Linked DNA regions of Azospirillum brasilense. The protein of the gene in region 1 interacts with the protein of each later gene in a pairwise test. Links are inferred from orthologs where the notes say so. Each region holds a gene or a part of one and is shown on either strand. Other genes may lie near its edges.

What was found.
Region 2: the proteins of H1Q64_RS00095 (region 1) and ftsA interact in binary tests that used the Escherichia coli proteins (3 or more experiments, as listed by UniProt). The link is inferred for Azospirillum brasilense from one-to-one orthologs.

What each region holds. Positions count from the first base shown.
Region 1 is NZ_CP059449.1:11,545-26,900, reverse strand. The notes cover bases 6,189-8,964. They hold H1Q64_RS00095 (rod shape-determining protein), read left to right. Parts: upstream 6,189-6,944; coding sequence 6,945-7,985; downstream 7,986-8,964. Other genes in these bases: mreD (rod shape-determining protein MreD), read left to right, coding at 8,942-8,964; mreC (rod shape-determining protein MreC), read left to right, coding at 8,076-8,945; H1Q64_RS00100 (TIGR00645 family protein), read left to right, coding at 6,189-6,479. In the rest of the region: H1Q64_RS00125 (PLP-dependent aminotransferase family protein), read left to right, coding at 1-1,051; H1Q64_RS00120 (acetolactate synthase 3 large subunit), read left to right, coding at 1,356-3,119; ilvN (acetolactate synthase small subunit), read left to right, coding at 3,170-3,676; ilvC (ketol-acid reductoisomerase), read left to right, coding at 3,852-4,871; phosphate signaling complex protein PhoU, read right to left, coding at 5,049-5,753; more of H1Q64_RS00100, read left to right, coding at 5,940-6,188; more of mreD, read left to right, coding at 8,965-9,454; mrdA (penicillin-binding protein 2), read left to right, coding at 9,511-11,388; H1Q64_RS00075 (methyl-accepting chemotaxis protein), read right to left, coding at 11,413-13,113; H1Q64_RS00070 (DedA family protein), read left to right, coding at 13,336-14,013; H1Q64_RS00065 (LysE family translocator), read right to left, coding at 14,018-14,680; H1Q64_RS00060 (BMP family lipoprotein), read left to right, coding at 14,911-15,356. UniProt on the Escherichia coli protein: Forms membrane-associated dynamic filaments that are essential for cell shape determination. Acts by regulating cell wall synthesis and cell elongation, and thus cell shape.
Region 2 is NZ_CP059449.1:1,620,727-1,636,223, forward strand. Bases 11,623-14,539 are described here. They hold ftsA (cell division protein FtsA), read right to left. Parts: upstream 13,754-14,539; coding sequence 12,491-13,753; downstream 11,623-12,490. Other genes in these bases: ftsZ (cell division protein FtsZ), read right to left, coding at 11,623-12,349; H1Q64_RS07735 (cell division protein FtsQ/DivIB), read right to left, coding at 13,836-14,539. Outside these bases: DNA repair protein RecN, read left to right, coding at 1-1,404; H1Q64_RS07695 (carbohydrate-binding domain-containing protein), read left to right, coding at 1,689-3,515; H1Q64_RS07700 (globin-coupled sensor protein), read right to left, coding at 3,572-4,930; H1Q64_RS07705 (hypothetical protein), read right to left, coding at 5,311-5,838; NAD-dependent DNA ligase LigA, read left to right, coding at 6,083-8,470; H1Q64_RS07715 (bacteriohemerythrin), read left to right, coding at 8,594-8,992; lpxC (UDP-3-O-acyl-N-acetylglucosamine deacetylase), read right to left, coding at 9,270-10,214; more of ftsZ, read right to left, coding at 10,574-11,622; more of H1Q64_RS07735, read right to left, coding at 14,540-14,798; H1Q64_RS07740 (D-alanine--D-alanine ligase), read right to left, coding at 14,783-15,497. UniProt on the Escherichia coli protein: Essential cell division protein that assists in the assembly of the Z ring. May serve as the principal membrane anchor for the Z ring.

The DNA.
Region 1 (15,356 bases):
TGAGAAGATCTTCCAGTCCAACAGCGGGGCCGGCGGCGCGCTTCAATACACCATCAGCGAGGGCTTCACGCCGCTGCGCGAGTGGATCTGCGCCTATCTGGGCCGCCGCGGCATCCAGGCCGGGCTGGACGAGGTGCTGGTGACCAGCGGGTCGCAGCAGGCGCTGGAGTTCGTCGGCAAGCTGCTGATCGGGCCGGGCGAGAAGATCTTGGTGACCCGCCCGACCTATCTCGGCGCGCTCCAGGCCTTTTCGCCCTACGAGCCGCAGTATCTTTCCGTTCCCGGCGACGCCGAGGGGCCGGACCTCGCCGCCGTTGAGGCGGCGCTGGAGCAGAAGCCGAAGTTCTTCTACCTCGTCCCCGACTTCCAGAACCCCAACGGCACGACGATCTCGCTGGCCCGCCGCGAAGCGCTGCTCGACCTCTGCGCCAAGCACGGCGTGCCGATCGTCGAGGACGCCGCCTACACCGAGCTGCGCTACGAGGGTGAGCCGATCCCGTCCATCGTCGCGCTGGACGCCGCCCGCAACGGCGGCAAGATCACCAACGTGCTTTTCTGCGGCTCCTTCTCCAAGACGATGGTGCCGGCGCTGCGCGTGGGCTGGATCAACGGCCCGGCCGAGGTCATCAACCGGCTGGTTCTGATGAAGCAGGCCGGCGACCTGCACACCAGCACCATCAACCAGATCGTGCTGCACGACGTGGTGTCGCAGAACTTCGACAGCCACATCCGCCGCCTGCGCGCCGCCTACAAGGAGCGCCGCGACGCCATGCTGACCGCGCTGGACGAGTTCGCCCCGGCCGGGGTGACCTGGACCAAGCCGGAAGGCGGCATGTTCGTCTGGATCGAGCTGCCGGAGGGCACCGACGGGGTGGACCTGCTGGCCCGCGCCATCAAGGACGCCAACGTCGCCTTCGTCCCCGGCTCGGCCTTCCACGCCGACCGCTCGGGCAAGAACACGCTGCGCCTCAGCTTCTCCAACAACAACCCGGAGCGCATCCGCGAAGGCATCCGCCGCCTCTGCGGTCTGCTTCAGACCGTCGCGGCTTAACTTCGCCAGTCCTCGCGCAACGGCCTGCCTCCGCACCCGCGGGGCAGGCCGTTCGCGTTTGCGGGCGGCTTTGCGGGGAGGGCGGTCTTTCCAGCTTGCGAAATATTTGGAAAAACTGCGGCAAAAAATCTTTTCGATCATTCGCAAAATGGGTTGACCAAGGACTGGCGGATTGTCTAGTTTGCCGGTCCCGGCCTTCGCCTTTGGGGATAACCCCTTGTTTTCCCAGCAGGCCATCGCCGGGGTTTGAGAAGGAACAGGGCCGCCCGTGAAAAGAGGGGCCCCCATTGGAAGGTCGTGAGCTATGCCCGAACAGAAGCTGACCGGCGCGCAGATCGTCATCAAGGCCCTGAAGGATCAGGGCGTCGACATCATCTTCGGTTATCCGGGCGGCGCGGTACTTCCGATCTACGACGCCATCTTCCAGCAGAACGACATCAAGCACATTCTCGTCCGGCACGAGCAGGCCGCCGTGCACGCCGCGGAAGGCTACGCCCGCTCCACCGGCAAGGTGGGCTGCGTGCTGGTGACCTCCGGCCCCGGCGCCACCAACGCCGTGACGGGCCTGCTCGACGCACTGTGCGACAGCATTCCGCTGGTCTGCCTGTCCGGGCAGGTGCCGACCCACCTGATCGGCAACGACGCCTTCCAGGAGGCCGACACCACCGGCATCACGCGCCCCTGCACCAAGCACAATTATCTGGTGAAGGACGTCAACCAGCTGGCCCGCACCATGCACGAGGCCTTCTACGTGGCGCGCAGCGGCCGTCCCGGCCCGGTGCTGGTCGACATTCCGAAGGACGTGCAGTTCGCCGACGGCACCTACGTCCCGCCGACCGAGGTGAAGCACAAGACCTACCGCCCGCAGGTGAAGCCCGAGATCGCCCGCGTGGAGGAGGCCATCGAGCTGATCGCCACCGCCAAGCGCCCGATCTTCTACACCGGCGGCGGCGTGGTGAACGCCGGCCCGATCGCGGCGAAGCTGCTGACCCAGTTCGTGAAGATGACCGGTTTTCCGATCACCTCGACCCTGATGGGGCTGGGCGCCTTCCCGGCGTCGGACCCGCAGTGGCTGGGCATGCTGGGCATGCATGGGACGTACGAGGCGAACCTCGCCATGTACAACTGCGACGTCATGATCAACATCGGCGCCCGCTTCGACGACCGCGTGACCGGCAAGCTGTCGGAATTCGCGCCGGGCTCGAAGAAGATCCACGTCGACATCGACCCCAGCTCGATCAACAAGAACGTCGCGGTGGACATCCCCATCGTCGGTGACGCCGGCGCCGTTCTGGAGGACATGATCCGCATCTGGAAGGCCCGCCAGAAGCGCGCCGACCAGACCGCGCTGAAGGAGTGGTGGGGTCAGGTCGAGGGCTGGCGCGCCCGCAACTGCCTGAACTACAACCGCACCGAGGCGGTCATCAAGCCGCAGTACGCGCTGGAGCGGCTGCGCGAGGCGCTGCGCGGCAAGAACCATTACGTGACGACCGAGGTCGGCCAGCACCAGATGTGGGCCGCCCAGTTCCTGCCCTTCGACGAGCCGAACCGCTGGATGACCTCCGGCGGCCTGGGCACCATGGGCTACGGCCTGCCGGCGGCCATCGGCGCCCAGCTCGCCCACCCCGACGCCATCGTGGTGGACGTGTCGGGCGAGGCGTCCTTCCTGATGAACATGCAGGAGATCGGCACGGCGGTGCAGTACCGCGCCCCGGTCAAGATCTTCATCCTGAACAACAAGTACATGGGCATGGTGCGCCAGTGGCAGGAGCTGCTGCACGGCTCCCGCTACTCCAACAGCTACTCCGAGGCGCTGCCCGACTTCGTGAAGCTGGCGGAAAGCTGGGGCTGCGTCGGCCTGCGCGCGACCACGGTGGCCGAGGTGGACGAGGTCATCGAGAAGATGCTGGCCGTCACCGACCGCCCCTGCATCATCGACATCGCCGTGGACCCGAAGGAGAACTGCTTCCCGATGATTCCCGGCGGCAAGGCCCACAACGAAATCCTGTTCGGTCCGGAGGACAGCCCGTCCGACGCCACGCCGGAAGACGGCATGGTGCTGGTCTGATCGCGGCGACCAAGACGAACGGTTGAAGGCCCTCTGGCGGAGTACGGATCGTGGAAGAGAAGATCGAGAAGCACACCATCGCCGTGCTGGTGGACAACGAGCCGGGCGTGCTGGCCCGCGTCATCGGCCTGTTCTCGGGCCGCGGCTACAACATCGAAAGCCTGACGGTGGCGGAGGTGAACAACGCCGACCACCTGTCGCGCATCACCCTGGTCACCTCCGGCACCCGCATGGTGGTGGAGCAGATCAAGGCCCAGCTCGACCGGCTCGTGCCGGTGCACAAGGTGCACGACCTGACGGACGAGGGGCCGTCGGTGGAGCGCGAGCTGGCGCTGGTCAAGGTCGCTGGCACCGGGGAGCGCCGCATCGAGGCGCTGCGCCTGGCCGACATCTTCAAGGCGAAGGTCGTGGACGCCACCCTGACCTCCTTCGTGTTCGAACTGACCGGCACGACGGCGGAGGTCGACGATTTCGTCGGGCTGATGGCCCAGCTCGGCCTCGTCGAGGCCAGCCGCACCGGCGTCGTCGCCATGTCGAAGGGAGCTACCGGGTTCTGATCCCGGCCCTTAACGGCGGGCCATGAGGCTACCCATGACAGGGAGACGACCCAGCCCGCCGTCCTTTTGCAGGTCTGCCGAACAGTCTTGTGCTTGACGCGGCCCTTTCGCCGGTGGAGTAATTCCGCTGCGCAAAACTCGCACCACCAGATCGAAAAATCCAAGGAAGACCACCATGCGCGTCTATTATGATCGTGATGCCGACGTGAACCTGATCAAGGGGAAGAAGGTCGTCATCGTCGGCTACGGCAGCCAGGGCCACGCCCACGCCAACAACCTGCGTGACAGCGGCGTGAAGGACGTGCGCATCGCCCTCCGCCCGGGTTCGGCCACCATCAAGAAGGCTGAGGCCGCCGGCTTCACGGTCATGGCTCCGGGCGAGGCCGCCGCCTGGGCCGACGTGGTGATGATCCTCACCCCCGACGAGCTGCAGGCCGACCTGTACCGCGACGACCTCGCCAAGAACCTGAAGGAAGGCGCCGCCCTGGCCTTCGCGCACGGCCTGAACGTGCACTTCAACCTGATCGAGCCGCGCGCCGACCTCGACGTGTTCATGATCGCGCCGAAGGGCCCCGGCCACACCGTCCGCGGCGAATACCAGCGCGGCGGCGGCGTGCCCTGCCTCGTGGCCGTTCACCAGAACGCCTCGGGCAACGGGCTGGACATCGCCCTGTCCTACGCCTCGGCCATCGGCGGCGGCCGCGCCGGCATCATCGAGACCACCTTCAAGGAAGAGTGCGAGACCGACCTGTTCGGCGAGCAGGCCGTGCTCTGCGGCGGCCTGACCGAGCTGATCAAGGCTGGCTACGAGACGCTGACCGAGGCCGGCTACGCCCCGGAGATGGCCTATTTCGAGTGCCTGCACGAGGTGAAGCTGATCGTCGACCTCATGTATGAGGGCGGCATGGCCAACATGCGCTACTCGATCTCCAACACCGCCGAGTACGGCGACTACAAGACCGGCCCGCGCATCATCACCCCGGAGACCAAGGCCGAGATGAAGCGCGTTCTGGAGGACATCCAGACCGGCCGCTTCGTCCGCGACTGGATGCTGGAGTGCAAGGCCGGCCAGCCGTCCTTCAAGGCGACCCGCCGCCGCAACGCCGAGCATTCGATCGAGCAGGTCGGTGAGAAGCTGCGCGCCATGATGCCCTGGATCGCCGAGCGCCGTCTGGTGGACAAGTCCAAGAACTGATCGGTTCCTGGACTGGAAATGGAAAAGCGCGCCGTAAGGCGCGCTTTTTCGTTTTTTGGAGAGTTCTGCATTGGATTGCCCCCCTCCCGGCCTCCCCCCGCTTCGCAGGGGGAGGAGAAAATTCCCTCCCCTGCGAAGCGGAGGAGGGTCAGGGTGGGGGCAAGCGTCGCAGCAACCTCACACATCCCCCCGCGACCGGTCCGCCTTGGGCCGCTCGTCGAGCAGCGGCCGGCCGGTGTGCACGAAATGCACCACCTCCGCGATGTTGGTCGCGTGGTCGCCGATGCGCTCCAGGCTCTTGGCGATGAACAGCAGGTGCATGTGGGCGGTGAACATCTCCGGCAGGCGGGCCGCCGACTGGTTGATGCTCTCGCACAGGCTGGTGTAGAGCGCGTCCACCTCGTCGTCGGTGCGCCAGACGCGCAGCGCCAGCTCGACGTCGCCGTCCACATAGGCGTCCACCGCGGTGGTCAGGCGCTGGCGCACCAGGCGGCCCAGGTTGGGCAGGGTGCTCATCGCCGGGGACTCGGGGAACTCCGCCACGGCGACGGCGCGGCGGGCGGTGTTGGCGGCGTGGTCGCCCACGCGCTCCAGATTGCCGGCGATCTTCAGGGCGGCGATCACCTCGCGCAAGTCGTCGGCCACGGGCTGGCGCAGCACCAACATGCGCATGCAGTTCGCCTCGATTTCATGCTCGTAGCTGTCGAGGCGCGCGTCGGACTCCACGATGGCGCGGGCCTGCTCCGGGTTGCGCTGGGTCAGGCAGGTCAACGCGCCGTCGAGCTGGGTTTCCGCCGCCCCGGCCATCTGCACGATGCTGGCCTTCAGCCGCTTCATGGCGTCTTCGAACGCGGTGACGATGTGCGGGGCGGGGTTCTTCATGGGGGCGGGCCTTATCGGTGCGGCGGACGGCCGGGACGTTACCGTTTCGTGGCGTCGCGAACCAGCTTTCTTCCAACAATCCCGTGTGGCGGACGCGGCATGGGAACGGTTGATTTCGCATCTGCGAAATGGCAAGAGTCCGGCGCTGCTACCCCTTATGACCAATCACGGACGCCGACCGTCATGATCGAACGCCGTTTCGAACAGATCATTTTCGCCAGCCGCTGGCTGCTTGCCCCCTTCTATCTGGGGCTCGTCGTGTCGCTGGTGCTTCTGCTGGCGAAGTTCACGCAGGAGATTTTCCACATCGTTCCGCATGTGCTGGAAATGCAGGAAAAGGACGTGCTGCTGGCCGTGCTGACGCTGATCGACCTGTCGCTGGCCGGCAACCTGCTGCTGATGGTGATCTTTTCGGGATACGAGAACTTCGTGTCCAAAATCGACGTTGCCGACCACAAGGACCGCCCGGACTGGATGGGCAAGGTCGATTTCGGCGGACTGAAGCTGAAGCTGATCGCCTCCATCGTGGCGATCTCCGGCATCCATCTGCTGAAGGGCTTCATGAACATCGACAACACCGGCAAGGAGAACCTGATGTGGATGGTCATCGTCCACATGACCTTCGTGGTGTCGGGCGTCCTGCTCGCCCTGATGGACCGGCTGGAAGGCGATCATCACGGGGCCAAGATGAAGGCCGCGGAAGCGGCGAAATCCGACCATCATTGAGGCCGCCGGAGAGGGCCGGCACCAGGGCGCCGGAGCGGTTTCAAACCCGACACAAAGCCGTTGCGGCGGGTTGGGAATCAGCCTAAGGATACCCCCGCCGCGAGCGGGGCGGTTTGGCCGGACGCCGGAGGTTTCCGCCTCCTGTTGACGGAAAATTAACCCTGACGCGGCAGTGTGGCGGGCACCGGAGGACGGCGTTCCGCCAGCACTTCGGGGACTGGACATTCCGCCGGGACGGGCCTTGCCTCAAGGACCGCCTCCCATCGACCAGAGCGCCGGACCGGCGCCGGCGACCGCCCCACGGGCGCCGGCAACAGGGCTCGGCAAGGCGTGCCGGTTGCACTCTCCGCTTGAGCGCGAAGGGGCATTCGTCTATGGAACCGTTGGCGGGCGTGGCCCTCCGCACCGGAGCGGGCACATCGCCGGCAAGGCCGTCTCAACCGCATTGAAGAGTTAGTCGGGTCCATGCTTTCCAAACTCCTCGGCGTGCTTTCCGCCGACATGGCGATCGATTTGGGGACGGCCAACACCCTGGTCTATGTCAAGGGCCGCGGCATCGTTCTGAACGAACCCTCGGTCGTGGCCATCGCCAACGTCCGCGGCAAGAAGCAGGTGCTGGCCGTCGGCGACGAGGCGAAGATGATGCTGGGCCGCACGCCCGGCAACATCCAGGCCATCCGCCCCCTCCGCGACGGCGTCATCGCCGACTTCGAAGTCGCCGAGGAGATGATCAAGCACTTCATCCGCAAGGTGCACAACCGGCGTAGCTTCGCCAGCCCGCAGGTCATCATCTGCGTGCCGTCGGGCTCCACCGCCGTTGAGCGCCGCGCGATCCAGGAATCGGCGGAGGCCGCCGGCGCTCGCCGCGTCTTCCTGATCGAGGAGCCGATGGCCGCCGCGATCGGCGCCGGACTCCCGGTGACGGAGCCGACCGGTTCCATGGTCGTGGACATCGGCGGCGGCACCACCGAGGTGGCCGTGCTGTCGCTGGGCGGCATCGTCTATTCCCGCTCCGTCCGCGTGGGCGGCGACAAGATGGACGAGGCCATCATCGGCTACATCCGCCGCACCCACAACCTGCTGGTCGGCGAAGGCTCGGCGGAGCGGATCAAGAAGGAAATCGGGTCGGCCTGCCCGCCGGAAGACGGCGAGGGCCGCATCCTGGAGATCAAGGGCCGCGACCTGATGAACGGCGTGCCCAAGGAACTCATCATCTCCGAGCGGCAGATCGCCGAGTCCCTGGCGGAACCGGTGTCGGCCATCGTCGAGGCGGTGAAGGTCGCGCTGGAGCACACGGCGCCGGAACTGGCCGCGGACATCGTGGACAAGGGCATCGTGCTGACCGGCGGCGGCGCCCTGCTGGGCAACCTGGACTTCGTCCTGCGCCACGCCACCGGCCTGCCGGTGTCGATCGCCGACGACCCGCTGTCCTGCGTCGCGCTGGGCACCGGGCGGGCGCTGGAAGAGATGAAGACGCTGCGAAACGTCTTGGTCAGCGCCTACTGATTGGTGTATTGCTCGCTTGGGTTCCCCCGGTGGTACGTCCATTCGCCGGCGTAGCCGGGGGCGGATCGCGTACCTGGACGGGATGATCCTGTGAAGCCTCGCAATTCCGGTTCCGTCGTGCGCCTCGCCGCCCCCTTGCGGGCGCTCGCCCAGCGCTTCTCCTTCCTGTTGCTGGTGCTCGCCTCCGTCGCCCTGATGATGGTGGGCCGGATCGACGCGTTGTCGGTGGACAGCGCGCGCGCCCGGGTGACCGACGCCTTCGCCCCGATCCTCGACGCGATCTCCCGCCCCGCCGCCACCGCCGCCCATGTCGTGGAGTCGGTGGTCGAGGTGCAGAACGCCTTCGAAGAGAACCAGCGGCTGAAAGCGGAGAACGCGCGGCTGCTGCAGTGGAAGCAGGCGGCGCTGCGGCTGGAGGCGGAGAACATCAGCCTGCGTTCCCTTCTCAAGGCGACGCCAGAACCGTCGTCCTCCTTCATCACGGCGCGGGTCATCGCCGCTCCGGGCAGCTCCTTCCTGCGCACGCTGGTGGTCACCGCCGGCCGCCGCGACGGGGTGCGCAAGGGGCAGGCGGCCATCGCCGGCAGCGGGCTGGTCGGCCGGGTGATCGAGGTCGGGGAATGGTCGGCCCGCGTCCTCCTGCTGACCGACATCAACACGCGCATTCCCGTGGTTCTGGAGCGCTCGCGCCAGCGGGCGGTGATGGCGGGCGACAACTCCGACCAGACCAGGCTCCTCTACCTGCCGCCGGAAGCGCCGGTGCAGGTTGGCGAGCGGGTGGTCACCTCCGGTCACGGCGGGCAGTTCCCGCCGGGCCTGCCGGTGGGCGTGGTGTCCTCGGCCGGTGAACGTGGCGTCCGGGTGCAGCCGAACGTCGATCTGTCGCGGGTCGAGCACCTGCAACTGGTCGAGTTCAGCCTGCCGGGAAGCGAGGCGGAACCGTCGTCCGAGTCGAAATGACTCTGACCTTGTGGCAGCGGTTGGACAAGACGGGACGGAATCTCGCCCCGTTCGCGGTGACGGTCATGCTGGCGCTGGCCGGGATGATTCCGGTGCCGCTGCCCGGCTATGCGTCGGTGGCGCCTTTCCTGACCGCCATCGCCGTCTATTATTGGGCGATCCACCGGCCCGACCTGATGGGGCCGGGCACCGCCTTCCTGATCGGCTTGCTGCAGGACCTGCTGACCGGCGGGCCGCTGGGGGTGAACGCGCTGGTGCTGGTGCTGGTCCATTGGGCGGTGTCCAGCCAGCGGCGTGTGCTGGCGTCGAGCACCTTCGCCCTGATGTGGTTCGGCTTCGGGCTGGTCATGATGGGCGTGGCCTGCATTCAATGGCTGGCCTTTTCGGCGCTCCAGGCGACGGTGCTGCCGTTCCGGCCGGCGCTGTTCCAGGCGCTGCTGACCATGGCCTTCTTCCCGGCCATCGCCTGGATGCTGATCCGCGTGCACCGCGCGTTTCTTCAGGGATGATGGGCAGGGATAGCCGGCAGGGATGATCTGGCAGGGGATGTGAGCCTTTGACTGCGATGGACCGCGACACCGACCGCTACCGCCTGCTGACCCGCCGCGCCGCCGTGCTGGGCGGGCTGAAGCTCGCCGGTCTGTCCGCTCTGGTCGGGCGGCTCTATTACCTGCAGGTGGTGGAATCCGCGCGCTTCACCATGCTGGCCGAGGAGAACCGCATCAGCCTCCGGCTGGTCGCCCCGTCGCGCGGCACCATCGTCGACCGGTTCGGCGCACCGCTGGCGGTGAACCAGCAGAACTACCGTGTCGTCGTGGTGTCGGAGCGCACGCGCAACATCCAGGACACGCTGGACAAGATATCCAAGATCGTCCCGCTGACCGACGGCGACCGCCGCCGCGTGATGCGCGAGCTGCACCGCAAGCGCCGCTTCGTGCCGGTTACCGTGCGTGAGAACCTGACCTGGGAACAGGTCGCCACCATCGAGATGAACACACCGGACCTGCCGGGCGTCGCCATCGAGGTCGGCGAGATCCGCCACTACCCGGAGGCGGAGGCGACCGCGCACATCCTGGGCTATGTCGGCGCCGTGTCGGAGGCGGAGCTGAACGGCGACCCTGTGCTGTCGCTGCCTGGCTTCCGCATCGGCAAGGCCGGGATGGAGAAGTATCACGAGAAGGCGCTGCGCGGCACGGCGGGGACCAGCCAGCTTGAGGTCAACGCGGTCGGGCGCGTCATCCGCGAGCTGTCGCGCGACGAGGGGCAGCCGGGCCGCGAGGTCCAGCTGACCATCGACATCGGCCTTCAGAAATTCGTGCAGCAGCGGCTGGCGCAGGAGGTCAGCGCCTCCTGTGTGGTGATGGACGTGCACACCGGCGGCATCTACGCCCTGTGCTCCCACCCCAGCTACGACCCCAACCAGTTCACCATGGGCATCAGCGCCGAGTTGTGGGAGGAACTGCTGTCCAATCAGGCAACCCCGCTGAACAACAAGGCCGTGGCCGGGCAATACCCGCCGGGCTCGACCTTCAAGCCGGTGGTGGCCCTGGCGGCGCTGGAGTCCGGGTTGATCAGCCGCAACCACTCAGTGTTCTGTCCGGGCCACATGGACCTCGGCGACCACCGCTTCCACTGCTGGAAGAAGGGCGGGCACGGCACGGTGGACGTGGTCGGCGCGCTGCGCCATTCCTGCGACGTGTGGTTCTACGACGTGTCGCGGCGCATCGGCATCGACCGCATCGCCGAGATGGCCAACCGCTTCGACATGGGGCAGCTGACCGGACTGGACCTGCCGCACGAGCGGCCGGGCCTGATCCCGTCCATCGACTGGAAGAAGGGCGCCCTGGGCAAGCCCTGGGCGCAGGGCGAGACGCTGATCGCGGCGATCGGGCAGGGCTATGTGCTGTCCACCCCGATGCAGCTCGTCGCCATGACCGCGCGGCTGGCCAACGGCGGCTTTGCGGTGAAACCCCATCTGACCAAGCAGATCAAGGCGCTGTCGGGCGAGCAGACGAGCTGGCCGCCGATCGGGGTGAAGAAGGAGAATCTCGACCTCGTCCTGCGCGGCCTCTACGAGGTGACCAACGCGCCGAACGGCACCGCCTACAAGTCGCGCATCACCGAGCCCGGCTATGAGATGGCCGGCAAGACCGGCTCCGCCCAGGTCCGCCGCATCACCATGGCGGAGCGCAGCACCGGCGTGAAGAAGAACGAGGACCTGCCCTGGCGGGAGCGCGACCACGCGCTGTTCATCTCCTACGCGCCGGTCAGCTCCCCGCGCTACGCCTGCGCGGTGTTCGTTGAGCATGGCGGCGGCGGGTCCACCGCGGCGGCGCCAATCGCGCGCGACATCCTGCTGGAATGCCAGAAACGCGATCCGGGCCGCGCCGCCGTGGCGGAAAGCGCCCCGCCGCCCCCGCCGCCGGGAGGCACCCGGGGCTGAGGGGCGTTCCGAACGCGCGGCTGTCTATGCCGCGCGCACCTCGGCCAGGAACTGGTCCACCTCGCGCTTCAGGCCGGCCGCACGTTCGGCCAACTGGTCGGCGGCTCCCTTCACGCTGTGGGTGGCGGTGCTGGTCTCCGCCTCCGCCTGCTGGATGCCGACGACATTGCGGGAGACTTCCGCGGTGCCGTTGGCCGCTTGCTGGGCGTTGCGGCTGATCTCGCCCGTCGCCGCGCTCTGCTGCTCGACGGAGGCGGCCATCTCCGCGGTGGAACGGTCGATGTCCTCGACCTGGGTGATGATCGCGCGCATGGCGTCCACCGTCCTGTTGGAGGCGCTCTTCACCGCGGCGATCTGGTTGCCGATCTGCTCCGTCATCGCGTGGGTCTGGTTGGCCAGGTTTTTGACCTCGCTCGCCACCACGGCGAAGCCCTTGCCGGCCTCGCCCGCGCGGGCGGCCTCGATGGTCGCGTTCAGAGCCAGCAGGTTGGTCTGGGAGGCGACGGAGTTGATGGCGGCGACGATCTGGTCCACCTGCTCGATGGCTCCGGACAGGGAATCGAGCTGGGTCTGCGCCAGATCGGCTCCCTCCGCCGCAGCCTTGGAGCGGGCGGCGGCGCGGGACACGCGCTCTGCCAGTTCGTGAATGGAGGCGGACATTTCCTCCGACGCCGCGGCGACGGTCTGCACGTTGGCGCTGGCCTCTTCCGACGCACCGGCCACGGCGCCGCACTGGGCGCTGACTTCCTCGACCGCGGCAGAGAGCTGGGAGGCGGTGGCCTGAAGCTCCGTCGCGGCGCCGCCGACGTCGTTGACGATGACCCCCACCCGCGCTTCGAACCGGCCCGCGAGGTCGAGCATCGCCGCGCGCTTCTCCGCCTGGGAACTGGCTGCGGCCTCCTTGGCCTCGCGCTCCATCGCGCGGTTGCGGATCAGGTTGGTCTTGAACACCTCCGCTGTGGCGGCGATCTCCCCGACCTCGTCCTTGCGTCCGGTGCCGTACAGCAGAGTATCCAGGTTGCCGTCGGCAAGGCCGCGCAGGCAGGCGACGATGGCTTTCACGGGTCGGACGATGCCGAACTGGGACACCGTCCAGCCGAGCAGAAGCCCTGCCAGGATGCCGATGGCGGCGGCGGTGACGAGCTGGACCGACCGGGATTCCGCCAGGGCGGACGCATCCTGCGACAGCCGCGACGCCTTTTCGTCGGTGTAGCTGGTGTAGGCGATGGTCAGATTCTGAAGTGCCCGCGCAGCGGTCGCGCTTGCATCCACCGATGCCAGGATGTCGCGCTGATTTTGGGTCAGATCGCTGCCGCCCCTGATCCGGCGAGCAACGGCGATCGTGTCTTCAAGTTCCTTGTAATAGAGCGCCAGGGCGCTCTCGAACGAGGACAGCATACGGCTCTGCTCCGCGTCGCTGGTTCCCTTGACCTTGGCAAGCAGCCCGCTCACGGCCTCGCGCGTCTTGCCGATGGACGGGAGAACCTGCTCCAGATCGCCGGGATTGGCGGCCAGCCGGTACTCGTCGCGGTTCAGTTCGACAACCATCCGGTTGATGCGCGCGCCCAACTTCATTTCTTCGCCGGCCAACTGGATTTCGTCGGTGGCGCGGCTCAGCGCGTCCAGACCGGCGATCGATGTGGCGGTGATGCCTGCGCAGATCGCAGCCAGGAAAACGATGATGGAGAGGATCTTGGTGGAAATCTTCAGATTGCCAAGCTGCATTTGGAAATTCCGCCATAAAAGCCCGGGTGACCCCGCACAGGACGGGGCCTGCAAGGGGGCAGGTATGGAAGGGATTCTTATAAAATTCAGGGCGTCTGCGCTTTGATGTCGGTCAAGCAGGTACGGGAAAGGTGGTAATCCTCTCTTTCGCCCCATTGGCGGGCCAGGAACCGTCTGCCGTTGAACCCTGTTCCAGAGAGACAAAATATTGGATGGGCTGAAATGGCGGACGGGCTGACCAATTGGCTGGTGGATGTGATGCACACGATGAATTACGTGGGCATCTTCCTGCTCCTGGTCCTGGCGCGGGTGATTCCGCCAGTTCCGGCCGAGTCGGTCATTCCATTGGCCGGCATCGCGGCGGCGCAGGGCGAGTACAATCTACTCGGCGTCGCCCTGGCCGGTGGGTTGGGCTCGCTGGCCGGGCAACTGGTCTGGTTCCTGCCCAGTCGGCTGATGGGACGCGACCGGCTGGAAGCCTTTTTAAAGCGCTACGGCCACTGGCTGACGATCCACCCCAAGAAGGTCCGACGAAGCACGGAGTGGTTTGGAAAGCATGGCGGCATCGCCGTCTTCCTGACCCAGCCGGTGCCGGGCGTGCGGACGCTGATCTCGATCCCGGCGGGGGCCTGCCGGATGTCGATCCCGCTCTACTGCCTCTATTCCGGGGCCGGGTCGATCCTGTGGACCCTGCTGCTCGCCTGGACCGGCTACATGCTGTCCCGCTGGCCCTTCGCGCACAGCCTCCTTGGCTATTTCACCGTGGGGCTGCTGGTGGTCCTGGTCGGGCTGTACCTGTACCGGCTGGTCAGCCATTTCCACGGCATCCGCCGCGCCCAGAAGGCGCCGCGTGGGCCGGACGGCGATCCGCCGGTGGCGGGGGCGCCGCTTAGCCCTTAAGGGCTTACCCCATGGCCCAGCCGGCCATGCCGGTGACAGCCATGCCGAGCGCCCAAATGCCGAAGGCCGCCAGCGCCACCCCCGTGCAATGGTTCAATCGGGTCAGCCCGCGGTCGGAGATGCGGTGGCGCACGGCGGCGACCCCCATGGACAGGGTGAACCACCACAAGGACGCGCCGATGAAGACGCCGGCCACCAGCGTGGAGGCGTCCACCCGACCCAGATTGCCGCCCAGACCGAAGCCGGCGAAGATGGCGATGAAGGCCATGATGGTCGCCGGATTGGTCAGGGTCAGTGACAGGCCGGTCATGAAGCCGCCGAGGAAGGACGGCGTGTCGGGCGCGCTGGCGGCCTCGCGCTCCTCGTCCTCCGGCTTCTGGCGGAAGGTGCGGATGGCGACGACGATCAGGAAGATGCCGCCGACGAGCTGGAAGGCGATCTCGTGCCCTTGCAGGAAGTCCAGCGCGGCGGACACGCCGAAGGCCGCGATGGCGCCGTAGATGGTGTCGGCCACGGCGGCGCCGAAGCCGGTGAAGAAGCCCATCAGCGGCCCGTGCTGGAGCGTGCGGCGGATGCAGAGCAGGCCAATGGGACCGACGGGGGCGGCGATGGCGATTCCAAGGACGATGCCCTGCAGCAGCACCACCAGACCATGCACGCCGATCACCTCGTCCAATCTGCGATTCCCTCCTCCGGGACCCTCCTTCGGGCAATGGCGGGCGTGATAGCGGGCCACCGCCCTTCCGTCAACCGGCGTTGCGGGAGGAGGTCCCATACGGGCTGTGACCTGCGGCGGAATTCCCCACGCCATGTGCCCCCTGTCACCGGGCGGGAGGAGCCGCTATCCTGGCCGCCACGACCCGGCAAGCGGGCGAACCGGAACGGGGAAGCAGAACGATGACGATGACGCGCATTCTGACCATTCTGGCCCTGTCGCTGACGGCGGCGACCGTTCCCGCCGCGGGCTCCGCCCTGGCGGCGGACGAGTTCATGCCGGCGGTGGTGTTCGACCAGGGCGGCAAGTTCGACAAGTCCTTCAACGAGGCGGCCTACAACGGGGCGGAGCGCTTCAAGAAGGAAACCGGGATCGTCTACCGCGAGTTCGAGGTCACCAGCGAGGGCCAGCGCGAGCAGGCGCTGCGCAACATGGCGCGGCGCGGCGCCACCGTCATCACGGCGGTCGGCTTCTCCCAGTCCGCCGCCGTGGACAAGGTGTCGCGGGAGTATCCCAACACCAAGTTCTGCCTGATCGACGACAAGCTGGACCTGCCCAACGTCCAGTCGGTGACCTTCAAGGAGCATGAGGGCTCCTTCCTCGTCGGCATTCTGGCGGCGATGGCCTC
Region 2 (15,497 bases), 1.6 Mb from region 1 along the record:
CGGTTGGTCGTCCGCCGCACCGTCAGCGCCGACGGGCGCAGCCGCGCCTGGGTCAACGACCAGGCGGTCGGCGTCGGCCTGTTGAAGCGGCTGGGCGAGGAGCTGGTCGAGGTCCATGGCCAGTTCGACACCCACGGCCTCCTGAATCCGCAGACCCACCGCGGCGTGCTGGACGCCTACGCCGGGCTGTCCGGCCAGGCTGCCCAGGTCGCCGCCGCGCACCGGGCGTGGAGGCAGGTCGAAGACGCGCGCGCCAACGCCGCCGCCGAGATCGCCCGCGCCCGCTCGGAGGAGGAGTATCTCCGCCACGCCGTGGCCGAGCTGGATGCCCTCGCCCCCAAGCCGGGCGAGGAGGAAGAGCTGGCCGAGACCCGCGCCGTGCTGATGCACCGGGAAAAGCTGGTCGACGCCCTGAACGCCGCCTATGGGGAGCTGTCGGGCGACCGCGGGGTGGAGCGTGCCCTGTCCTCGGCCATCCGCACGCTGAGCCGCATCGCCGACAAGGCCGCCGGCAAGCTCGACCCGGTCATCGCCGCGCTCGACCGCGCCGCCACCGAGGCAGGTGAGGCCATCGCCGGTCTCCAGGCCGTGTCCTCCGATGTGGATATGGACCCGCAGGCCCTGGAGAAGCTGGAGGAGCGGCTGTTCGCCCTGCGCGCCGCCGCCCGCAAGCACGGGGTGGACGTCGATGCTCTGGCCCCCCTGCGCAAGGACATGGCCGACCGGCTGCTGCTGATCGAGGATCAGGGCGATCTGCTGGCCCGCCTCGCCCGCGAGGCCGAGGTCGCCCGCGACGCCTACCGCAAGGCCGCCGAGTCGCTGAGCCGTGAGCGCCAGCAGGCCGCCGGCCGCCTGGACACGGCGGTCGCCGCCGAGCTCGCCCCGCTGAAGCTGGAGAAGGCGAAGTTTCGCACGCTGGTCGAGCCGCTGGCCGACGAGTCGGACTGGACGGCGTCGGGCATGGACCGCGTGGCCTTCCAGGTCGCCACCAACCCCGGCTCGCCCCCCGGCGCGCTGAACAAGATCGCGTCCGGCGGTGAGCTGGCGCGCTTCATGCTCGCGCTGAAGGTGGTTCTGGCGCAGACCTCGACCGTCGGCACGCTGGTGTTCGATGAGGTGGACACCGGCATCGGCGGCGCCGTCGCCGCCGCGGTGGGCGAGCGGCTGAAGACGCTCGGGCAGGGGCTCCAAGTGCTCGTGGTCACCCACAGCCCGCAGGTCGCCGCCCGCGGCTCCATCCACCTCAAGGTGCAGAAGTCGGTGAAGGGCGAGCAGGTGACGACCGGCGTGGTCGAGCTGGACGGGGACGACCGCCGCGAGGAGATCGCCCGCATGCTGTCCGGCGCCACCGTCACCGCCGAGGCCCGCGCCGCCGCCGACAGCCTGATCGCCGGACGGGGGTAGTCCGTTACCGTGATTCCGGCGAGCGGATGAATGGGCTTTCCCTGTTCATCCGCTCGCCGGAGCGCCCAACCGGGCGCCGCGCCCAAGATGAAGTTTGGCTTGGCGCGAAAAGCCTGCGTGGCGTTTGAACGCAATACGTCAAGCCAAGTCTTTGGCTTGGCGGTATCAGGTCACAGCAATCGCCCGCAGCGGTCATACGGCGGCCACAGCAAAACACGCATAGTCCAGCCTAGCGCGTCCGGTAACCGGGCGCCGTTCGCCCAAGAACGAACAAGGTTGGCAAGATGTCGAACAGCTCCGCTTCCGCCGGCAACGTCGTCGTGATCGACAGCGGCCTGTCCTCCGCCTGGAACACGGGCCGGCTGGTCTACCAGCATGACTTCTACGGAAATGACAACGACGCCATGGTCGCCAACGCGAACACGCACGGCGCCCTGGTCACCGCGGAGATCCTGGAGAACGCGCCCGACGTCGGCATCATTGCGCTGAAGGTCATGCCCGACGACGGCAGCGGCGCCAGCGAGGCCAACATCGAGAAGGCCCTGCAGTGGGTCGTCGCCAACGCCGACGCCTACAACATCACGGCGGTGAACCTGTCGCTGGGCGGCGGGGCGCAGACGACCGCGGCCACCACCTCGATCTCCGACGAACTGGCCGCTCTGGCCGCCAAGCGCGTGCTGACCGTGGCCGCCGCCGGCAACAGCGGCGACGGCGGGGTGTCGCAGAGCGTCTCCAGCTACTCCGCCGACGTGAACCAGATCTGCGTCTCGGCCTCCACCGGCGACGGCGCCTTCCCGTCCTGGGCGCAGCGCAGCCCGTCGCTGACCGATGTCTGCGCCGACGGCACCGACGTGCGCATCACCAATCTGTCGGGCGTCACCTACACGGCCAACGGCTCTTCCTTCGCTGCCCCGGCGGTCACCGCGGCGGTGGCGAAGGCGCAGCAGGCGTGGGTGGAACAGACCGGCACCCGGCTGACCCAGGGGGAGTTCCTCGATCTCGCCCGCAGCACCGGCAAGGCCATGGGCACCGCCGGCTATTTCGAGCTGGACACCGATGCCCTGCTCGCCAAGATCGCCCAGTCCGCCCCGGTCTCCACGGCGCAGAGCGCCACGACGATCACCGTCAACGCCTCCGGCGCGCCGGCCGGCGGGGTGAACGCCCATTTCAAGCTGCTGGTGGATGGCAAGACGGTGGGGCAGGCCACGGTGGATTCGGCGGCCAAGGATTACAGCTTCACCGCCAACCTGACCGCCGACCAAGCCCATAAGGTCCAGGTCCAGTACGACAACGACGGCTTCGTGAATGGCCAGGACCGCAACCTGTTCGTCAACAAGGTCACCATCAACGGCACCGCCCACAGCCCGACCGCCGCCAACGTCACCTATGACAAGGGCGCTCTCGACGGCAAGGACGTGGTGAAGGGCCAATCGTCCATGTGGTGGGGCGGCACGCTGGTGGTCGATGCCCCGGCCAAGGACTTCCCGGCCCAGGCGGCGCCCGCCAACACGACCATCACGGTCAACGCCTCCGGCGCCGAAGCGGGCGGGGTGAACGCCCATTTCAACCTGCTGGTGGACGGCAAGGCCATCGGCGGCGCCACGGTCGGCACGGCGGGCAAGGACTTCACCTTCGCCACCAACCTGACCGCCGATCAGGCGCACAAGGTCCAGGTGCAGTACGACAACGACGCCGTGGTGAACGGGCAGGACCGCTCGCTGTTCGTCAACAAACTCACCATCAACGGCCACGCCGTTGCCCCCACGGCGTCGAACGTCACCTACGACAAGGGCGCTCTCGACGGCAAGGACGTGGTCAAGGGGCAGGCTGGCCTGTGGTGGAATGGCACGCTGGTCGTCGACGCCGACAAGTCCTGGTTCCCGTCTTCCGGAACCGCCTCGGGAAGTGGCGCCATTGCCTCCGCCCTATCGGCGGACGGACAGGACACGGTGTGGCAGCACCTCGTTGCCCAGGGGTTGGAGGCCGCGGCGCCTGTCCATGCGGACGCGGCGCTGTCCATGGCGGATCTCGGCCTGTCGGGGGATGTCCACGCCCACGCCGCGCTGACGGACCATCACCCCGACCCGCTGCACCCGTTCGACGTGGCCTGAGCGACGGCGCCCTGAGCCGTGCCATCAGGACGAGGGGTGGGAACGCCCCCGTCCGGTCACGCCGCCACGCGCAGGGACATCATGTGCGACAGGAACTTGTCCAGCGCGGCGCGCAGCTCCTCCGCCGTCCCGCTCAATCGGACGGTGGTGTGGAAGGCGTCCTCGACCGACGCCATGACCGACCGTGCGCCGTCGGCGAGGTGCCCGGCCTCGTCGGACATGCGTTCGGCGGACTGGCTGGCCTCGTGGATGTTCTGGGCGATTTCCCGTGTCGCCTCGTTCTGCTGGCCCATGATGGACAGCACGTCCTGCGAATGGGCGCGCAACGCTCCAACCACTGAGCCAATTCCGGCGATCTCGTCGCGGGTCCGGCCCGTCGCGCCGTCGATCTCCTGAAGCAGGCGGGTGATGTCCTCCGTGGCTCCGGCGGTCTGCTTGGCGAGCACCTTGACCTCCGCCGCCACCACGGAGAAACCGCGCCCGGCCTCGCCGGCGCGGGCCGCCTCGATGGTGGCGTTCAGCGCCAGCAGGTTGGTCTGGTTGGCGATGGCGTTGATGAGCTTCAGCGTCCCGCCGATTTGTCCGGCGATCCCGGCCAGCGCGGTGACCGCCTCGGTGGAGCGCTGTGTGGCGGCCTGCGCCTCGTTGACGATGGAGAAGGCGCTCTCCATGCGCGACACCACGCTGTGGTTGGTGGCGGTCAGTTCCTCGGCGGCGGCGGCGATGGCGCGGGCGTTGCTGGCGGTGCCGGAAACCGCGCCGGTCAGATGCTCCGTACGCACGCCGGTGTCCTGGGCGATGCCGCGCACCGCGCCGGTGGCCGCGTTGACCGCCGCCGCAGACTGGCCGACGGTATCGATGGCGCCCTGCACCGTGTCCCGGAAATTCTCCGCCAGTTCGACCAGCATCCGGTTGGTCATGGTCGTCACGGCGGTGCTGTAGGCGTCGAAGGACAGGTCAAGGTCGAGGAAGATCGCGGTTTCCACCGCCTCCATGATCCTCATGGCGCGCGGCGCATCGCGGCGGTGCCGTTCGCCGATCAGCCTGCCCAGCCGTCCCATGACCAGCCGGTAGGCTCCGAAATACCAGCGCGGGTGCAGGCCGATGCGGTAATGCGCTTGGCCCACCGCCTTCACGCGCGTCAGGTAGACGTCGTCGAAGCTCCCGGAAAACAGATGTCGCCAGTGATTGACCTGGGCGTCCTTCAATCGCTCGACGGATTTCCCGTTCAGGATCTTCCGAAGTTCGGGAATGGCGAGAAGGTGGTCGTAGAAGTCTTTGAGAATGACGGGCAGATGCGGCTCGGCGATGCTCCAGGCTTCCTTCAGAAGCGGGGCCGTCTCACTGCCAATCCGCAGAAAGGAGAGGCGTTCCTGAACGCCGCCTTGAATGCCGCCTTGAATGCCACTGTCCATGGTGTTCGTCTCTTTGTTCTTGGTTGGCAAGCGTTGAGCTGCGGCTGGACCGGGGCTCCTCCCGGCTGATCACCGCTCGGCTATCACCATGCTGGCATCATGGACATGACAATTTTAACGATTGGTTTCATGCTTTATTGCAGTTCTGCAAAATATTAAATTAATCGAATTCCCGGAGATAAAAAGAGAAAACCAGGGGAATCGCATAAGTTCCCATGCCCGTCTTTTGCCGTGGTTATAGGAAATAAGGCAGATTATCAAGTTTCTGGAAATCTTCGCAAAGATGCCGCGAGGCAACGTTTGCCAACCGTCTGGCGGTTCACTGCCGGAACGTTTTAATACTCTGGTATGCGACAACTGGGCGCAGGTCTATGCCGGTCTCAGGCGGCGCTCTTCCAAGGCTGCCAGCCGCCCAGACGAAGCCCGATCGCGATGCCGGTGAAAGGAATGCGCAACTCCAGGTCGCGGGGTTGAAAGAAGGTCAGGCGTTCCGGCGTGCCCGTGGCGCCGTACTCCAGGCGGGCGCCCTTCGGCTCCTCGGCGAACTCGTCGCTCATCACCTGCCAGATCTCCAGGTCGTCGCCGTGGTTGGAGATCTTGTACTGGCCGCAGCGCCAGACCGGAGCCTCGCCCACGCCACCCTCGACCACCTTCTTGTCGCCGTCCATCTTCACGTCGCCCACGCCGGCGGCCCGGCCCGACATGGACGGCCCCTGGCTTTCCGCGCGGAAACCCAGCCGCAGCCAGGGGGACCGGGTGCGCGGGATCATGCGGCGCAGCAGCCGTGCGTCCTCCGTCGCGAAATGGTCGGGATCGTCGTACAGGATGCGGTCAAGCGCCGCGGCGATGACGAAGCGATCGTCGATGGTCAGGCTGCCGGCGGTCGCACGGCTGGTCGGCTCGTTCATGCAGCACATCCGTTCACGGGCGCCGGTTCATCATACACGCAACCCTCGCGTCCCCGCACCTTTCCAGGTCTGCTCAAGGTCTGCGGTTTCAAGGTTGGCGCGGACGGAGCCGAATGCCAGACCGGCTCAAGGCCGGACTCCACGGCACGCCCCCGCGGCGCTATGCTGCGCCCCCGGCGGCGCCCGCCGATCCAGCGCCGTCCTCCAGCGTCATCCTCATGAGAAGGCACCGAAGAGACCCGCCATGAACGACCTGTTCGATACCCCCGCCGCGCTCCGCAGCATCCCCGTGGAGGAGCTGACGGTGGAGCAGGCGCAGGCGGAACTGGCCGCGCTGGCCCAGGAGATCGCCCACCACGACCGGCTCTATCACCAGCAGGACAAGCCGGAGATTTCCGACGCCGCCTACGACGCGCTGGTCCGCCGCAACAACGGGATCGAGGCGCGCTATCCGGAGCTGCGCCGCGCCGATTCGCCCTCTCTGCGCGTCGGCGCGACCCCGGCGGCGGGTTTCCGCAAGGTGCGGCACGCGCTGCCCATGCTGTCGCTCGGCAACGCCTTCGAGCCGGAGGAGGCGCACGAGTTCGTCGCCCGCGTCCGCCGCTTCCTCGGCCTGTCCGACGACGCCCCGCTGGAGTTCGTGGCCGAGCCGAAGATCGACGGGCTGTCCTGCTCGCTCCGCTACGAGAACGGCCGGCTGGTCCTGGCCGCCACCCGCGGCGACGGGACGGAGGGCGAGGACGTGACCGCCAACGTCCGCACCATCAAGGACGTTCCGCAGACGCTGGAGGCGCCCTATCCCGCCGTCCTGGAGGTGCGCGGCGAGGTCTACATGAACCGCGACGACTTCCTGGCGATGAACCGCGCCTACGCGGAGCGGGGGGAGGATCTGTTCGCCAACCCGCGCAACGCCGCCGCCGGCTCGCTGCGCCAGAAGGATTCGAAAATCACCGCGTCGCGCCCGCTCTGCTTCTTCGGCTACGCGCTGGGCGAGCTGTCGGAGCCGATCGCCGACACCCAATGGGGCATCCGCGAGCGGCTGCGCGGCTGGGGCTTCTCGCTGAACCGCCCGGCCAACCTGTGCGACGGCGCCGAGGCGCTGCTGACCCATTACCGCAAGATCGGCGAGGAGCGCTCGGCGCTGCCCTTCGACATCGACGGGGTGGTCTACAAGGTCAACAGCCTGGAGCTTCAGCAACGGCTGGGCTTCGTCAGCCGGGCGCCGCGCTGGGCCATCGCCCACAAATTTCCGGCTGAGCAGGCGCAGACCCGGCTGAAGGGCATCACCATCCAGGTCGGCCGCACCGGCGCCCTGACCCCGGTGGCCGAACTGGAGGACATCACCGTCGGTGGCGTGGTGGTCAGCCGCGCCACCCTGCACAACGAGGACGAGATCGCCCGCAAGGATGTCCGCATCGGCGATCTGGTGACCGTCCAGCGGGCCGGCGACGTGATCCCGCAGATCGTCGGGGTGGTGGAGGGGCAGCGCCCCGAGGACGCCGTGCCCTACGTCTTCCCCGACCATTGCCCGGTCTGTGGCAGCCTCGCCGTGCGCGAGCCGGACGAGGCGGTGCGCCGCTGCACCGGCGGGCTGATCTGCGCCGCCCAGGCCAAGGAGCGGTTGCGCCATTTCGTGTCGCGCAACGCCTTCGACATCGAAGGGCTGGGCGAGAAGACCATCGAGGAGTTCTGGGAGGACGGGCTGATCCGTTCCCCCGTGGACATCTTCACGCTGGAGCGCCGGGTGGAGGCGGGCGAGATCGCCATCCTCGGCCGTCCGGGCTGGAAGGAAAAGTCGGTCGAAAACCTGTTCGCCGCGATCAACCAGCGGCGCGAGCGCATCGACCTGCACCGCTTCATCTTCGCGCTGGGCATCCGCCACATCGGCGAGGTGACGGCTAAGTCGCTGGCCCGCCAGTACGGTTCTATCGACGGCTGGCTAGAGGGGATGGAGCGCGCCGTCGCCAACATGCCGGGGGAGGCGTGGCGCGACCTGCACGCTTTGAACGGCCTCGGCCCGGTGAAGGCCGACGCACTGCTCGCCTGGTTCGCCGACCCGGAAAATTTGCCGAAGCTGGACTTCTACGCCGGCCAGGAGGCGTTGCGGCTGGACAGCGTCATCAAGCTGCTCGGCATCAAGAAGGTGGACAGCCGCGCCGCCCAGGCGCTGGCCGAGCGCTACGGCGCACTGGCGGACTGGAAGGCGGCAATGCTCGCCGCCGTCGGCGCGCAGCCCGGCCCCGGCTGGGGCGAACTGGTTGCCATCCCCGACGTGGGCGAGGTCGCTGCGGAGGAACTGGCCGGCTTCTTCCAGGAGGAGCGCAACCGCGCCATCATCGACGACCTGCGCGCCGCGGGCGTGCGGGTGGCCGACGCCGAACGCCCGAAGGCGGCCAGCGGCTCCCCCGTCGCCGGCAAGACGGTGGTGTTCACCGGCACGCTGGAGACGATGACCCGCACCGAGGCGAAGACCCGCGCGGAGTCGCTGGGGGCCAAGGTCGCCGGCTCGGTCTCGGCCAAGACCGATTACGTCATCTGCGGGGCGGACGCGGGCAGCAAGGCCGCCAAGGCGCGCGACCTGGGCGTGATCATCCTCAGCGAGCAGGAGTGGGCCGAGCTGATCGCCGGCTGATCGCCGGCTGGCCTGGGGGGCGGAAGGGGAGGCGCGGCGCGGCTGAGTGCCGCGTTGACGCCCCTCGCCGCCGGTTCCATAAAGGGGAGAAGCACCATAAGAAAAATGAGACGGGGGATCGCTATGGACTCCATTCAATGGTCGCGCTGGATGAGCGTCGGCATCGAAGAACTCGATGAGGATCATCGTGTTCTCGTGGACATCGTCAACAAGCTGGGTGCGTGCGAAAACCGCGACTCTCCTGATGTCGTCGAAGCGATCCTGGACGAACTGATCCACTACACCAAGGATCATTTCGCGCGCGAAGAAGCGCACATGGCCCAGGCCAATTACCCGACCTTCGCCGCACACAAGGCTCTGCACGACACCCTGACGCGCAACGTCGAATCCTACCGCGAACGCTTCCACGCCCAGCGCGACACCATCACCGGCAACGAGGTGTTCGAATTCTGTGCCGACTGGTTGGGCAAGCACATCCTGAAGGAAGACACCCGCTTCGGCGCCTACGCCGCTGAGCAGTGAGTTGTCTCATTTCCCCTCTCCCGGGGCGGGAGAGGGGATTTCGACAGTGCCACCTCAGCCGAAGTCTCAAAAACACAACATAAAATATTGATATAATTCAATATTATTGTGCTTTTTGGGAAAGCGGCGCAGAAATCATATCCTTCCACTCCCGGAAGGGGAGGGGAGTGTGCGTGCGCCTCGCCTCGCGCGAATCCGAGAGGGGAGGGGGGCGCAAAACGAAAATGCCCTCCCCGGAAGGGGAGGGCAGGGGCAACGCGATGCTGTGAGGTGCGTCTTAGGCGACGGCCAGCCGCTCGGTCGCGTGCCAGACGGCGCCCGGCAGAGCCGTGCTCGGCGGGGTCTCGTAGCACCAGGCGCTGGCGTCGGCGAACAGAGCGCGCAGCAGCTGGTTGTTCAGGGCGTGGCCGGACCGGACACCATGGAAATGACCGACGAACATCGCGCCGGCCAGATAGAGGTCGCCGACCGCGTCCAGGATCTTGTGGCGCACGAACTCGTCGTCGAAGCGCAGGCCGCCCTCGTTCATCACCTCGTCACCGGAGATGACCACCGCGTTGTCCAGCGAACCGCCGCGGGCGAGGCCCATCTTGCGCAGCCCCTCGACCTCGTGCAGGAAGCCGAAGGTGCGGGCAGCGCTGATCTCGTCACGGAAGGTCTCGGCGTCCAGCTCCATCTCGTGGCTCTGCTGGGCGATCGCCTTGCTGGCGAAGTCGATCTCGAAGCTGAAGCCCGTCGTGTGGTCCGGCGTGAAGGTGGCGCTCTTGTTGCCCTCGGTCACGGTGACCGGCTTCAGGATGCGGATGGCCCGGCGGGGCGCGTTCTGCGACACGGTGCCGACGCGCTCGATGGCCTCCACGAAGGGGGCGGCGCTGCCGTCCATGATTGGCACCTCGATGTTGTCCAGCGCGACCACGGCGTTGTCCACGCCACAGCCAGCCAGCGCCGACATCAGGTGCTCAATGGTGCCGATGGTGGTGCCGTGGGCGTTGCCGATGACCGTGCACAGCTTGGTGTCGACCACATGGTCCCAGCGCGCCGGGATCACCGCGGCGGGGCCGCTGAGATCGGTGCGCCGGAAGACGATGCCGCTGTTCGGCTCGGCCGGGGAAATCGTCAGGGTGACCGTCGCGCCCGTATGCAGCCCGACGCCCGAGCAACGCACCGGCTTCGCCAGGGTACGCTGCAGCATGCCTTCGGTCTTGATGCGATTCTGAGCCACGGTGTCTGTCCCGTTTCAATCTTGGTCTTGTGCGGTCGGTCTGCGATTTGCCGCCGGTCTCCGCCGAGGGCGGGGCGGGTCAGCGCTTATGACCGCATATGCTAGGTATCATTGGCCCCTATGGAGGACAAATCACTCTTTGTTACCGTTTGTTGCAGGGCGGTAGAGCACCGTCGTCGGACGCGAAACGGGCGTTCCCCGGACACGAAAAGACCGCCCCCGGAGCGCTCTTGCGAAGCTCTGGAGGCGGTTGAAGTCAAACAGGTTGTGGATGCCCGCCGATGCCGCTTCGAAAGAGGCGGCGGCGACCGGCGGGTTGCTGTTGCCCTCAGATCAATTGGGCCAGCCTCGGTGACGCGTCAGTTGGCCTGACGGCGCAGGAAGGCGGGGATGTCCAGCGCTTCCTCGTCGATCTTCTGGGTGGTGCCGTCGCCCATCGCCTGCGGGCGCGGGGGCTGGGCCATCGGCTGCTGCGGGGCGGCCATCGGCGGCTGCGGCATCATCGGCTGCTGGTGTTGCGGCTGGTGATGCTGGGGCTGATGGTGCTGCTGCGGCTGATGCTGCGGGGCCGGCTGGGGAGCCGGTTCGGCCTTGCGGCCGGCCAGACCGGTGACCAGACCGAACAGGAAGTTCGGCTTGCGGGCCGGCGGCTCCGCGTGGGCGGCGGCGGCAAGCTGGCTCGACATCGGGACCGAGGACTGGCGCGGGCCGGGATCGGCGGCCTTCGGGGCGATGAAGTGGCCGTCGCGGCGCTCGCTGTGCAGCGGACCGGTGGCGACGTTGCGGGCCGGGGCGGTTTCCACCGGCTGCATGCCGTCATGGCCCATCGGCATGTGCGGGTGGGGCGCATGCTGCGGGGCGTGCTGAACCATCGGGTCCATGGGCTGCTGGACCGGCTGCGGCGCCGGCTGCTGGGCCGGAACGTGCTGCTGGAACTCCGACGGGTGCGGCTGCTGGACCTGGGGCTGCGCGACCCCGCCCATCGGGCGCGGGGCCAGACCGGCGCCGGGGATCGCCGGGGCGACCTGACCGGGGGAGGCGAGCGGCGCCGGGGCGGCCTGGGTCAGGCCGGCCGCGCCGGCGGGCTTCTTGGCGCCGCCATTGCCGCCGTTGCGGTCGGAGACCAGCGACAGGTTGACCGGGTGCAGGGTGCGCGGGTTGGACATGGCCGCGGCGTCGATGCCGGTGGCGACCACCGACACGCGCATCACGCCGTCCAGCGAGCTGTCGAAGGTCGAGCCGAAGATGATGTTGGCGTCCGGATCGACCTCGTCGCGGACGCGGTTCGCCGCCTCGTCGACCTCGAACAGGGTCATGTCGTAGCCGCCGGTGATGTTGATGAGGACGCCGCGGGCACCCTTCATCGACACGTCGTCGAGCAGCGGGTTGGAGATGGCTGCCTCGGCGGCCTCGATGGCGCGGCGCTCGCCGCCGGCCTCGCCGGTGCCCATCATCGCCTTGCCCATCTCGGTCATGACCGAGCGGATGTCGGCGAAGTCCAGGTTGATGAGGCCGGGCATCACCATCAGGTCGGTCACGCCGCGCACGCCGGAATGCAGAACGTCGTCGGCCATCTTGAAGGCGTCCGCGAAGGTCGTCTTCTCGTTGGCGATGCGGAACAGGTTCTGGTTCGGGATGATGATCAGCGTGTCGACATACTGCTGCAGCTCGGCGATGCCCGATTCGGCCAGCCGCATGCGGTGCGCGCCCTCGAAATGGAAGGGCTTGGTCACCACGCCGACGGTCAGCAGGCCGCGCTCGCGGGCCGCGCGGGCGATGACCGGGGCAGCGCCCGTGCCGGTGCCGCCGCCCATGCCGGCGGTGATGAACACCATGTTGGCGCCTTCGAGGTGACCGATGATCTCCTCGAGCTGCTCCTCGGCGGAGGCGCGGCCGACATCCGGCTTGGAGCCGGCGCCCAGGCCGCGGGTCATGGTGGTGCCGAGCTGGACGCGCTTCTCGCAGAGCGAGCCCTTCAGGGCCTGCGCGTCGGTGTTGCCCACGACGAAGTCCACACCTTCCAGGTTGGACTTGATCATGTTGTTCACGGCGTTGCCGCCGGCGCCGCCGACACCGAAGACGGTGATCCGGGGCTTCAGCTCGGGTTCGATGCTGGGGATGGTCACGTTGATCATGTTATGGCCTCCACAACCTTTTGATTGGTTCGATGCTTTGCGTCGCGGGTCTTTGCCCGGTTGGGTCCGGGTGGTGTTTTTAGGCAGGAATGCCGTGGTGCGGCGGGAGCCTTTTTGGGCCGAAAACCAATGTCGGTAGGATCATAGGTTCTCCCGCAGCCACAGGCCGACGCGCCCGAAGAATCCCGTGCCGGCGCCAGCCTCATGGCCCGCCACGGGAAGCTCCGTCGGATTGCGCACGGCGTGGAGAAGGAGGCCCGCGGCGGTCGAATAGGACGGACCGCCTTGCGCCTCGTTCAGACCGGTGATCCGCGTCGGTCGCCCGATGCGGACCTGTTTGTCCAGGATCAGCTGCGCCAGCTCGCGCATACCCGGAAGTTGGCTGGCGCCGCCCGTCAGGACGACGCGCCGGCCGACCAGCTTCGCGTAGCCGGAATGCTCCAGCCGCGAGCGGACATGCTCGAAGATTTCCTCCAGCCGCGGCTGGATGATGCGCACCAGATAGGATTTCGGCAGGTTGTTGGCGCCGAGGCGCTCCTCCTCGCCGACCTGGGGGACGTCGATCATCTCGCGCTCGTCGGCGGGGCTGGTGATGGCGCTGCCGTGCAGCGTCTTCATGCGCTCCGCATGGACGACCGGCGTGGTCAGCCCGCGCGCGATGTCGTTGGTGACGTGGTTGCCGCCCAGCCGGATGCAGTCCGACCAGACCAGCGTGCCTTCGGAGAAGACGGAGATCGTCGTGGTGCCGCCGCCCATGTCGATGCAGGCGGAGCCCATCTCCATCTCGTCGTCGACCAGACAGGCGAGGCCGGACGCGTAGGGGCTGGCGACCAGACCCTCGATGTCGAGATGGCAGCGGGCCACGCAGGTCTGCAGGTTGCGCACCGCCCCGGCGGGCGAGGTGATGACGTGGGCCTGGACGCCCAGCCGCTCGCCGTACATGCCCTTGGGGTCGCGGATGCCGCGGCTGCCGTCGAGCGCGAAGCCCACGGGGATCGCGTGGACCAGCGCCTGGTCCGGGCCGACCTGCAGGCTGCGGGCGTGGGCCAGCGCGCGGCGGACGTCGCTCTCCGTCACCTCCTGGCCGGAAACGGGGACCTCGGCGTTGAAGCCGTGGGAGATCGGGGAGGACACGTTGACGATCACGTCGCGGATCGTCTCGTTGGCCATCTGCTCGGCCGCGTGGACGGCGGCGCCGATGGAGGTCTCCGCCGCCTCCATGTCGATGATCGCGCCGGCTCGCACGCCCGTGGCGATCTGGTGGCCGATGCCGACGATGCGCACGGCCCCCGCATCCTCGACGCGGGCGATGAGGCAGCACACCTTGGTCGAGCCGACGTCCAGCGCGGCGATGATCCCGCCGCGGGTGGCTCGTTTTGGCTTTTTCGCCCCGTTGAAGCCCATGTTCAGCACAACCCTATGGCCTCGATGCGTCCGGTCGTTCGCGTTTCAGAAAGAGGGGTTCAAAAAGAGAAGTGGCGGAGGATCACGTCTTCTTGCCCGGCTTCTTCTTGTTCTCCTCCTCCGTCCAGGGCAGGACGGCGGTGGCGGAGGTCTGCAGCACGGCGCGGTCGTTCTGGCGCAGGTCGATGGCCACGATGTCGCGGTCCAGGACCTGACCCGTCGCGTCCATCTCCGCCAACTGGCGCAGCGCGGACGGCATGCGGGCTTCCGGCAGTTTCACCACGACACCGTTCTTCAGCTTGAGGTCCCAGCGGCGGTCGCCGACCCAGGAGGCGGCGCTCACCTTGTCGCGCAGAGCCGGCACGTTGTCGAGGGCCGCGAGCAGCTTCGGCACCTGCATCGGCGCGTTGGCGCCGACGACCTGCGGCAGCGTCTCGATCCGGCGGTTGCCGCGCCGCGCCAGCTCGGTCGCGTCGGCCAGCGGGCGGCCTTCGCGGTCGATGACGGTGAACTTGCGGTCGTGCTGCCAGATCGCCATCGGCTCCCGTTCCGTCAGGCGGACGAACAGGATGCCGGGCAGGTGGCGCTCGATGGAGGCCGAGGCGACCCAGGGCAGGCTTTCCAGCTTCTCCTTGGCGTCGGACAGCGTGACGGCGAGGATCGGGTCGCCGCGCTGCACGCCCAGCACGCGCAGGATGGACGCCGGGTCGGTCTCGGTCCGGCCCTCGACCAGAACGTCGGCGATGGCGAAGCCGGCGGACGCGCTGGTCTGGATCAGGCTTTCCTGCAACGCCGCGGTGGTCTCGGCGAAGGTGCCGCGCTGCCACGCCGACACGGCCATGCCGGCGACGATCAGGACCGGCGTCAGCAGGATAGCCGCCTTGACCGCGGGACGGGTCCAGCGCGGCCAGGCGCGGCGGCGGTTGCCTTTCTGGGCCGACTTCGCCATGGCGCGCGGCGGCACGGGCCTGTCGTCGCGGGCCCGGTTCGCAGAACCCCCGAAACCGGCGCGGAACTGCGGATCGATGCTCAGTCGAGTTGACATGCGGCGTTCTCCACCATCCAAGCGACGAGAGCCCCGTAGGTGAGCCCCACGGCAGCGGCCTGTTCGGGAACCAGCGACAGCGGCGTCATGCCCGGCTGGTTGTTGATTTCCAGGAAAAAGAGTCCGTCGGTTCCACTTTTACGATCGTCCCAGCGGAAGTCGCTGCGCGAAACGCCGCGGCACCCCAGGGTTCGGTGGGCCAGGACCGCCAACCTCTTGGCTTCTTCCGCGACGTGCTCGGGAATCTGCGCGGGCACAGTATGAACGGCATGACCGGCGCTGTATTTAGCCGTGTAGTCATACACCTGTGCTTCGAAGCGGATCTCCGTCACGGTCAGGGGGCGGCACTCGCCGTCCAGCCCGCCCATGACGCCCACGGTCAGCTCGCGGCCCGGGATGAACTCCTCGACCAGGGCGCGCTCGCCGAAGGTCCAGGCGTCGCCGACCGGGCTGTTCTGCCCCTCGCGCACCAGCGTGACCCCGACGGTCGAGCCTTCGTCCACCGGCTTGACGATGTAGGGGGCGGGCATCGGGTGGGCGCCGCCGGTCAGCTCGCCCTTGGTGAGGACGAGGCCCTTGGGCGAGCGCACGCCGACCGGGGCGAGCAGCGCCTTGGTCATCGCCTTGTCCATGGCGACCGCGGCGGCGCGCACGCCGGAATGGGTGTAGGGGATGCCGAGGAATTCCAGGACGCCCTGG